2 regions of the Cryobacterium psychrophilum genome follow, and region 2 is predicted to be linked to the other one. Evidence: riboswitches for the same ligand, from Rfam matches in the RefSeq annotation. Region 2 holds a riboswitch; the other holds the start of a gene.
What was found. A riboswitch is a leader RNA that binds a small molecule or an ion and turns the genes downstream of it on or off. The one in region 2 is predicted to bind thiamine pyrophosphate.
Positions count from the first base shown of each region.

Region 1: linked by a shared signal. The riboswitch ahead of EDD25_RS14925 (ECF transporter S component) and the one ahead of EDD25_RS17150 (ABC transporter substrate-binding protein) in region 2 are both predicted to bind thiamine pyrophosphate.

Region 1 is NZ_SODI01000001.1:3,171,752-3,177,018, forward strand. Features, by position in the region: gene EDD25_RS14905 (VIT1/CCC1 transporter family protein) at 1-847, shown strand, start outside; gene EDD25_RS14910 (dihydrofolate reductase) at 849-1,352, shown strand; gene dinB (DNA polymerase IV) at 1,362-2,594, shown strand; gene EDD25_RS14920 (hypothetical protein) at 2,604-2,924, shown strand; gene EDD25_RS17635 (hypothetical protein) at 2,914-3,069, opposite strand; TPP riboswitch at 3,112-3,220, shown strand; gene EDD25_RS14925 (ECF transporter S component) at 3,270-3,923, shown strand; gene EDD25_RS14930 (ABC transporter ATP-binding protein) at 3,927-5,267, shown strand, end outside.
Region 2 is NZ_SODI01000002.1:66,661-71,927, reverse strand. Features, by position in the region: gene EDD25_RS17160 (ABC transporter ATP-binding protein) at 1-453, opposite strand, end outside; gene EDD25_RS17155 (ABC transporter permease) at 446-1,255, opposite strand; gene EDD25_RS17150 (ABC transporter substrate-binding protein) at 1,325-2,344, opposite strand; TPP riboswitch at 2,440-2,549, opposite strand; gene thiD (bifunctional hydroxymethylpyrimidine kinase/phosphomethylpyrimidine kinase) at 2,614-3,453, opposite strand; gene EDD25_RS17140 (EamA family transporter) at 3,467-3,721, opposite strand; gene thiE (thiamine phosphate synthase) at 3,922-4,566, opposite strand; gene thiO (glycine oxidase ThiO) at 4,716-5,267, shown strand, end outside.

The DNA of each region.
Region 1 (5,267 bases), on a different contig from region 2:
CCGATTCGGTTCCGTTTTCGTGCTCGCCCTCGCCCAGCGTGCCGAGTCACGCTCCCCATACGACAAGGATCACGACGCCACGAGCGCCATGGCCGCCGATGAGAGGATCCACGAGGAGGTCGTTCGCGGGCTCGCCGCTCGCGGCCGCAAACGCCTGTCCGGCAGCTTCCGCGCCGCGGTCTTCGGCGTGAACGACGGCTTGGTGAGCAATCTCGCGCTCGTTCTCGGCATCGGCGCAACGGGCGTTCCCGCCGCGACGATTCTGTTCACGGGTCTCGCCGGGCTGCTGGCCGGAGCGCTGTCGATGGGCGCGGGCGAATACGTCTCCGTGCGGTCCCAACGAGAGTTGCTGGAGGCCTCGAGCCCCACGCTGACGACCAAAAGCGTCCTGACGCACCTCGATGCCGCCGCGAACGAGCTGACCCTGGTCTACCGGGCGAGGGGGATGTCGCCCGACAAGGCGGAATTGCACGCGCGGCAGGTGCTGCGCACCGCCGAGGTCGCGACGAATCCTGCGGAAGCCGCAGACACGCGCGCCATGATGCCGACCGTCGACGAACACGAGACCATCGGGACGAGCCTCGGAGCCGCGGCATCAAGTTTCTCCTTCTTCGCCTCCGGTGCGCTGCTGCCGGTGCTTCCGTATCTGTTCGGAATGGCCGGCCTGCCGGCCGTGCTCGTGGCAATCGTGCTCGTGGGAGCGGCGCTGCTCGCGACCGGCGCGGTCGTGGGGCTGCTCTCGGGCGGCCCGCCCCTGCGCCGTGCGCTGCGTCAGCTCATCATCGGGCTCGCGGCCGCAGGAATCACCTATCTGCTCGGCCTGGCGTTCGGCACGACACTTGTCTAACGTGCTGACGCTCGTGTGGGCACAGAGCCGCAACGGCATCATCGGCCGCGACGGCACGTTGCCGTGGCACCTGCCCGAAGACCTCGCGCACTTTGCGCGTCTCACGCGGGGAGGGATCGTTCTGATGGGGCGCCGCACGTGGGATTCGTTGCCGCCGCGGTTTCGGCCCCTGCCTGATCGGCGAAACATTGTGCTCACCCGCCAGCCCGGCTGGCACGCGGTGGGCGCATCCGTCGCCCACGCGATGGAGGAGGCCGCGACCCTGACATCGGGCCGTGACCTGTGGGTCATCGGAGGGCGCGGGGTCTTCGACCTGTTTCTTGAGCGCGCCGACCGGCTCGAGGTCACCGAGATCAATGCGGACGTTGCGGGTGACACCCACGCGCCCCCCCTCGACGCGCGCTGGAGAATCGAGAGCGCGGATCCGACCGCCGGGTGGCACGAATCGAGCACCGGACTCGAGTACCGCTTCCTGCGCTACGTTCCGGTTGCGCTCGCGAGTTAGAGTTTTTGCATGGGCAAGCAGGATGGGAGCGAACGGCAGGTCACGACCGCGCCCGTCGACGATTCCACGGCCACCATCCTGCACGTTGACCTCGACGCATTCTTCGTCTCCGTCGAGCTGCTCGACCGCCCGGAGCTCGCCGACCAGCCCGTGATCGTGGGGAACCGTTCCGGTCGCTCCGTCGTGACCGCGGCCAACTACATCGCCCGGCGCTTCGGCGTGAACTCGGCCATGCCCATGGCCCTCGCGCTACGCAAATGCCCGCAGGCCGTGGTGCTTGAGCCGCACATGAGCGCCTACAAGCACTACTCCGACCGGGTCATGAGCATCTTCGATGACGTCACGCCGCTCGTGGAACGCGTCGGCATCGACGAGGCGTTCCTCGACGTGGCCGGTGCGCGTCGGCTGCACGGATCGCCGGCCGTGATCGGTGAGCTGATCCGCACCCGGGTGTTCGCCGAGACCGGCCTGGTGTGTTCGGTCGGTGCGGCGCCCACCAAATTCATCGCCAAGCTCGCGTCCGGCCTGGCCAAGCCCAACGGTCTGCTGGTGGTGCCGGCAGAAGCGACACTCGACTTTCTGCATCCCCTGCCCGTGAACGCGATGTGGGGCGTGGGGGCCACGACCGAGGAGGCCCTCGTACGGCTCGGGCTGCGCACGATCGGCGACATCGCCCACACGCCCCTGCACCTACTTCAGCGCTCGCTCGGGGAAGCATCGGGGAACAAACTGCACGAGCTGTCCTGGGGGAGGGACTCGCGCGCGGTCACGATTGAGCGCGAGGAGAAGAGCGTCGGCCACGAGCAGACATTTGAGTACGACGTGACGGATACCGCGGTGCTCCGCAGCGAACTGCTGCGGCTTGCCGACGCGGTCGCGGTGCGTCTGCGGCGGGGCGGGCTGGTCGGACGGCGCGTTGTGCTCAAGCTCCGCTACCGGGATTTCAGCACCGTCACGAGGTCGCGTACGCTCGCCGAGCCGAGCAACGTGGGACGGCGCATCTATGAAGAGGCCGTGGCAGCCTTCGAGGTGCTCGCGGCGTCCGGCATCCGGGTGCGTTTGATCGGCGTGCGGATGGAGCAGCTCTCGCCGGCGGACAGCCAGGGCCTCGCCCTGTGGGATCCCGACGAGGATTGGCGGGGCGCGGAGCTTGCGGTGGACACCGTCACGGCACGGTTTGGGCGGGGCATGGTTCGGCCGGCGTCGCATATTGTGCCCAGCAGAGAACCGAACGAGGGGTAACCTGTTGGCATGACTAGCCTTCCGGAAAAGCTTGCAGAGATATCCCGTTCCGCCGGTGTGAAGTCCGCCTATGGCGAACCGATCCAGATTGACGGCGTCACGCTCGTACCCGTGGCGATCGTGCAGTACGGCTTCGGCGGCGGCGACGCGGGCGACCAGGGCTCTGGCGGCGGTGGCGGTGGCGGTGCGCTGCCGATCGGTGCCTACGTGAAATCGGCCGGAACGGTGCGGTTCGAGCCGAACGTCATTGCGCTGCTCGGGGTGGCCATTCCGTTCATCTGCGTCACGGGCCACGTACTCACCCGCATTATTCGAGCCCTCAAGAAGTAGCGCGGCCCCCACGGCGGCGCTGGCGTGGCCAGTGCCAGGTGCCGTGCACCGGAAGACCGCGCATGATGCGGCGTCGCCGAATGAGCGACGCACGCAGCAGCACGAGCATGAGCATGGCTGCGGCGAGCACGACAAGCATGCTCATGAACAAGACCCCATTCCGTGAGTCTACGCGGGCGGCTAGACTGATCAGGAACACGGGAGTCCGGTTAACCGGGCTGAGAGGAAGCTGTAGAGCTTCGACCGTCGAACCTGATCCGGATCATGCCGGCGCAGGGAGACTTCTCGTACCCGTGCCCCACCTGAGTCATCCACCGATGATTCATCCACGGAAAGGGCACGACAATGCACGCAACATCTAAAACCTTCGGCACGACCTCATCGACGGCGACCAGGGGTCGTAACTATCGCTGGCGCGTCGTGGACATCGTCGTCGCGAGCGTCATCGGCGTCGCGAGCGGCGTCATCTTCTGGGCGTGGGGCCTGGCCTGGTCGCCGCTCAGCAGCCTTCTGGCATTCGCCCCCGGCCTCGGCGGGCTGCTCGCCGGCGGTTGGCTTTTTGCCGGGGTTCTCGGCGGGCTGATCATCCGCAAACCCGGGGCTGCCCTGTACACCGAGGTCATCGCAGCGGTCGTGTCGATGCTCATCGGTACCCAGTGGGGCTTCGCCACGCTGATCTGGGGTGTACTGCAGGGCCTCGGCGCGGAGATCGTCCTTGCCCTGTTCTTTTATGCCAACTTTCGCCTGGGTGTCGCACTGCTCGCCGGTGCTGGCGCCGGTCTCGCCGTCGCACTCCTCGACACGGCCATCAGCTATGCGGCGCTCGACCTCGGCTTCAAGACCGTGTACTTCGTGACGGCCATCCTGTCCGGCACGGTGCTCGCCGGCCTGCTCTCCTGGCTGGCCGTGCGCGGCCTTGCCCGAACCGGAGCATTGAGTCGTTTCGCCAGTGGGCGCGAGGCCATGCGTCCCGCGCGCGCGCCGCAAGCCGTTCGGTAACGAATGTCGGCCAACGCCCAGAGCTCCACCCCGGTCAAACCCGCCCGAATCACGGCCCGCGGCTGGGGCTGGCGTCATGCCGGCCGCGCCCGCCCGGCGGTGTCGGCCCTCGACCTTGACATTGCACCGGGGGAGCGCGTGCTCCTGCTAGGGTCGAGCGGTGCGGGCAAGAGCACACTCGTGCACGCCCTGGCCGGCGTGCTCGGAGACGAAGAAGACGGCGATTCCACCGGTGACCTCCTCGTCGATGGTCGCCGGGCAGCGGACGCCCGCGGCCGGGTCGGTCTGGTGCTGCAGGATCCCGATTCGCAGGTGGTCCTCGCCCGAATCGGGGATGATGTGGCCTTCGGCTGTGAGAACCTCGCCGTTCCGCGCGCAGAAATCTGGCCGCGCGTGCGAGCCGCCCTCGCGGCCGTGGGACTCGACCTACCCCTCGACCACCCGACCTCCGCGCTCAGCGGCGGCCAGAAGCAACGCCTGGCCCTCGCCGGGGTGCTCGCCATGGCACCGGGTCTCCTGCTGCTCGACGAGCCCACCGCCAACCTCGACCCGAACGGCGTGATCGACGTCCGGGACGCGGTGGTGCGCGGACTGGATCGCTCCGGAGCAACCCTGATCGTGATCGAGCATCGCGTGGCCGTGTGGCAGCACGTCGTCGACCGCGTCATTGTTCTCGATCCGGCCGGCGGTGTCATGGCCGACGGTCCCACCGCTGATGTGCTCGCACGCGAGGGTGAACGGCTGTCAAAAGCCGGTGTCTGGGTGCCTCAGGTCGCGCTTCGTGCTCCGGTTCGACGGCTCAGATCCCCGGTGGCGCCGGAGCTCCTGTTGCGGGCCGATGCGCTCTCAGTGGGCCGGGTCCCCTTCGCTCGTCGCACCGCGGAGGTCGTGGCACGAGACGTCGGCCTGGACATTCGCGCGGGCCTCGCGACGGCCGTCACCGGCCCGAACGGCGCGGGCAAGTCCACGCTCGCGCTCACGCTCTCCGGGCTCCTCGCGCCAGCCGGAGGTACGCTCACAGCCGGGCCGGCGCTCGCGAACGGCATCGGGGACCAGCCTGTGCGGTGGCGCTCCCGTGAGCTGCTGACCCGCATCGGCACCGTCTTTCAAGACCCGGAGCATCAGTTTCTGGCGGCGACGGTACGAGACGACCTCATGATCGGGCCCCGTGCGCTGCGGTTGAGCGCCTCGGAGCAGACCGCTCGCGTCGACGAACTCCTGCAGCGCCTGCGTCTCGACCACCTGGCCGACGCGAATCCGTTCACCCTGTCGGGCGGAGAGAAGCGTCGCCTCTCCGTTGCCACCGTGCTGGCCACCCGGCCGCGCCTGCTCGTGCTGGACGAG
Region 2 (5,267 bases):
GGCCCTCTGGCGCATACCGCCGGAGAGCTCGAACGGGTGCGATTTCTCGAAACCGGAGAGGCCAAAGGCCGGGAAAAGCGCCTGAGCGGCCAAACGGGCGTTCTGTTTACTCTCGCCGGAAGCTTCGAGGCCGAGAGCGGTGTTCTCAAGGATGGTACGCCAAGGGAAAAGTAGGTCCTTCTGTGGCATGTAGGCACAATGCTCGCGTTCCCCCGTGGCGGCTACGCCATCGACGAGGACGTCGCCTGTGCTGGGCTTTTCCAGTCCGGCCATGATGTTGAACAGGGTGCTCTTGCCGCATCCACTCGGGCCGATGACCGCAACGAATTCTCCCGGCTGTGCGGAGAAAGAGACGTTGTCGATGACCTGCCGTGATTGCCCCTTCCCGAGTTGAAAAGATTTTCCAATGCCGCGCACTTCGACCTTGGGCGTTTTCGGCGGGGCGTTAGACATTCCGGCTCCGGCGTTCTTTCGAGTGCCACGGGATGATCAGCCGCTCGGCGACGTAGGTCAGGAGAAAGAGGGAGATACTCAGCGTCGCGGTGACCACGACGGCGGCGAGGACGAGGTCTGTGCGGAACGAGTTTTTCATCAGGGCCATGTAGATTCCGAGTCCTTGTTGGGCTCCGACGTACTCGGCAAAAATAGCTCCGGTGACCGCGTAGGTGATGCCGATGCGAAGCGCCGTGAAGAAAGACGGGAGGGCGGAGGGAAGTCGGACGTAGATGAACTGTTTCCACCGGTTGGCACCCATGCTCCGCAGCAGATTAGTGGCTTCACGATCGGTTCGGTTGAAACCGTCGATCAGTCCAACCGTGACTGGGAAGAATGTCACCAGTGCGATGACGATGACTTTGGGCAGCACCCCGAAACCGAACCAGATGATCATCAGCGGTGCAATGGCGATGATGGGTATTGTCTGAGATGCCACCAGCAGCGGCATCAGCGCCTGCCGAAGCCACGGCGAGAAGTCGATCACGATGGCCAAGGCCCAGGCGACCGTCAGGGAAACAGCGAAGCCGAGAAGGGTTGCTTGCAGCGTGGGTATGGTGTTCGCCCAGATGGTGTCCCGGGCGTTCCACCCCTGTTCCAGAATGCGCCAAGGGGAGGGGAGGATTGCCGGCTGCACTTGGCCCGCGGTCACGGCAATCTGCCACGCTGCCAGAAGAGCGATGACGATCACCAGAGAGGGAACCAGCGTAGTGAGTGCTGTTTTGACGCCCCGAATTGTTCGGCGGGGAACAGTTTTCGGCATGCTTTCGCCTCGAGTGCTCGTCGGTGCGGTCACAGTGTTCACCTGGTTCGAGTTGCGCGACCGGGAGCGTTACTTCTCGCTGAGGTACTGGTCGGAAAATAGCGTGGAGGTGTCCAAGGGCGCGGTAAGCGGGTCGCCGTTTCCGTCCACCAAAAGGTCGGCCTGGTAGAGGAAATCGGCCAGTTGCTGCCACTGGGCGCTCGTTTGGGTGCCGACCTGGCCGGTGGCGTCTTTGAGGTAGTTAGCGCTCAATTCCTTCTGGCTGCGGTAGACGAGTTCAGTATTTTCGAAGACACCGGGGTTCGCATCGATCAGGATCCTGGCCGCAGCATCCGGGTTGTCAGCGGCGTACTGATACCCCTTCTGGAGGGCCTGAACGAACTCCTTGGTAGCACTGGCGTGTTCCTTGATCCAGCCCTTGTTCCCTTCGACGATCACCGAGTATTGGTCGGGGACGCCGTAGTCAGAGAGGTTGAAGAACTTCATCGGAGTGCCGCGCAGGGACGCATCAATTCCTTCCCAGGTTGTGAAGGCCGACGTGAAGTCGACTTTGCCGGCGTAGAGCGCCTCATAAGCGGAGGTACCAAGCGTGACTTGGGTGAACTTGCCGGTGCCGCCCGCATTCTTGATGGCATGGGACGCTTCCGTGGAGAAGGTGGCGCTCGGACCAGCCGTTCCGAAGATCTTCCCGTCGAGGTCTTTCGGGCTAGTTATGTCCTCGCGGGACGCCAAAACACCGATCGCTGTGGCATCGTGCTGGAGCACCGACATGACCGAAACATTCCCCACCCCCGTTGCCGCCGCAAAAGTGGCGGTGTTCTGAAAGCTGATGCCGAAGTCGGCGGCGCCCGCGTTGATGAGGGCGTCGGTCGACGACTGGCTATAGGGGAGCACCTGAACGTCCAAGCTTGCCTCGGTGAAAAAGCCCTTGTCGATGGCTACATACAGTCCCGTGTGGTTTGTGTTCGGCGTCCAGTCGAGCGCGAAACTAATCGGCGTGGTCTCGTTGCCGGAAGCGGAGCCTAGCGGTGACGCCGACGCGCAGCCGGTCAGCGCTGCCATGGCCGCAAGTGCCAGGGCGCCGATCATCCCCCCTGCACAGCGTCGTCGATTGCGGACGGAATTATTCGAATGTGGTGCGTCCATTGTCGTGCCCTCCTTGAATACTGGGATTTGGGCACGGGATGTGAGATTGATGGCCTCCCTGCGCTGGCATGATCCAGATCAGGTTCAACGGTCGAAGCTTGAAGAGCTCCCTCTCAGCCCGGCTCACCGGACTCCCGTGTACAAAGGCGAGCATAACCGAGAATGGACCCGTTGTGCTTCCGGCCGCCGCATCCCACGGCGGCGGCGATCTGTTAGGCCTTCCCCGCGGCCCAGAGCTGGTGAAAGTGGTGAATGGGGCCGCGCCCAGAGCCGACATGGAGATCGTCGGCATGCCTCAAACTGTCCTGCAGCCAGGCCTTGGTCACAGTCAACGCCTCGTTCCAATCATTGTGCCGCGCTTGGAGAGTTGCCATTGCCGAGGACATTGAGCATCCTGTCCCGTGCGTGTTGGAGGTGGCCACTCGCGGGGCGCTCACCTGGATGATCTGGCGGTGGCCGGCTAGCTCGCCCTGGGCATCAACCAAGGCGTCCGGACACTGGGCCCCCTCCAGATGGCCGCCCTTGACCAGCACGATGACGTTGTGGGCGGCTGAAAGTCGGTGTCCCTGCTCAAGCGCTTGCGACCAGGCGAGGGCTGTCGGCTCTCGAAGCAGCACCCCCAGTTCCGCCAGATTCGGAGTGACAAGGTCGGCACGATTGAGCAGTCGGATCACGGCCTCTTCGGCCGCCGGTTCCAACAGCCGATCCCCGCTGGTGGCGACCATCACCGGGTCCACGACCACTACCGGGGGGTTCACTTCTTTGAGCCAGAGATCTACCACGTCGACGATTTGCGCATTGCCCAGCATGCCGATTTTGACCGCGTCGATGGTGACGTCGTCGCTGACGGCCCTCAGCTGCTCGCGCAGGAACTGCGCGGGCGGGATGTGCACGGAGCGGACCCCGTGGGTGTTCTGAGCGACGAGCGCGGTCACGACGGCCATGCCGTAGCCGCCGTGCGCGGAGATGCTCTTCAAGTCCGCTTGGATCCCTGCACCGCCGGTGGGGTCTGTGCCGGCAATGCTGAGTACGCGGGGGATGGGCTGGGTCATCGAATGTATTCCTCTACGAAACGTTTGGGGGCTGACGGCACCGGATCGGCCAGGTGGCGAGGACGGCGAGCGGGGCGCAACGAACTGAGAGCGACACCGGCGAAGACGAGCACCCCGGCCGTTCACGCACGAGGATCGCCGCAAGCACCACCATCATCACGGCCGGATTGGCCGCATTGATGAGCGACGCAGGCTGCGGCGTCGTGTACTGCAGCGCCGTGTACAGCAGCAGGTTGTACCCGGCGATACCAAGCAAGGCGAGCAGCAAGAGCCGAGGTCACGAGTCTGCCACCACGCGTCAGTCTGGCTTCTCCACGATCTGGGCGAGGAGGAGCAGCGGGATGCACGCGAGCAGTCAGCGTAACCAAGTGAGTTCCACGGGCGACATAGTCTGCACCGCGATATGCCCGACAATGTAGCTGCCGGCCCACATTAGTGTGGCCAGAACGAGCGCGATCGATGCCTTCACTACGCGAGCGAGGGTAGGCAGGCGCGCAGCTGTCGGGCGGCCTCCGTGGGGTCGTCGGCCTCGGTGATTGCGCGCACGACCACGACGCGGCTCGCGCCGGCGGCCACGACCTGCTGGACATTGCCGAGGTCGATGCCACCAATGGCGAACCAGGGAAGACTGCTCTTGGAGTGCCGTACTTGTTCGGCCGCGTAGCGCACGAGCTCCGCGCCTACCGCACTCCGCCCCGGTTTCGTCGGCGTCGCCCACACCGGACCGACGCAGAAGTAGTCCAGTCGAGGGTCTACCAACGCGGCGCTCACCTGCTGTGGGGTGTGGCTGGAACGGCCGATCACGGTCGCTTTGCCCACCAGCTGACGGGCATCGGGCACCGACAGATCCTTCTGCCCAACATGTAACACCGGGGCCTCGCTCAGAACGGCGATATCGGCCCGGTCGTTCACTGCCCACAGCTTGCCGTGGCGCTCGGCAACCGCCCTCAGGACGCTCAGAAGTTCCAGTTCTTCGGCGGCCTCGATCGATTTGTCCCTCAGCTGGATCACGTCCACGCCGCCGGCGAAAGCGGCATCCAGGAACGATGGGAAGTCATTCTCCGTTTTACGGGCGTTGGTGCAAAGGTACAGCTGGACATGGTCGAGGTACATAAGAACTAGACTAAAGGCGATCTACGGGAGCCTGCACCACCAGGGGAGACAGGCTGAGAGGGCATCGGTTATTCACTTACCGGCCGACCGTGTTGCTCGCGCAACGAGACCTGATCCGGCTAATACCGGCGTAGGGAAGGAACAGCTTCATGGTCGAACCAGCCGTGCTGTGCACCGTGGATGTCGCCGTCATCGGCGCTGGCATTGTGGGCCTCGGAATCGCCTGGGCGGTGGCAGAGTCGGGTCGCACCGTGGCCATAATCGACCCGGCGCCAGCCTCGGGTGCAACCTATGCCGCGGCCGGAATGCTCGCGGCCGTCAGTGAATTGCACTATAAGGAGGAGGACCTCCTCGAGCTGACGCTGGCGTCGGCAGCCCTATACCCCGACTTCGTGCGCCCACTCTCGAGTGACACCGGCGACACCGGTTACCGTATGACACGCACCCTCGTGGTGGGCGCCGACGCGGCAGACCGGCAGGCGCTGGCCGATTTGCGCGGCGCGCAACTGGCGCAGGGGCTCTCGGTGACGCCGCTGCGCATCCGTGAAGCGCGCGCCCTCGAACCGATGCTCTCGTCCCAGCTGTCGGGCGCGTTTAGCGTCGACGACGACCACCAAGTTGACCCCCGGCGGTTGGCCGCGCAGCTGCTGGCCGCGATCAAGGCCCGGGCGACGCTGGATGCCTGGGCGCACGATCACCTG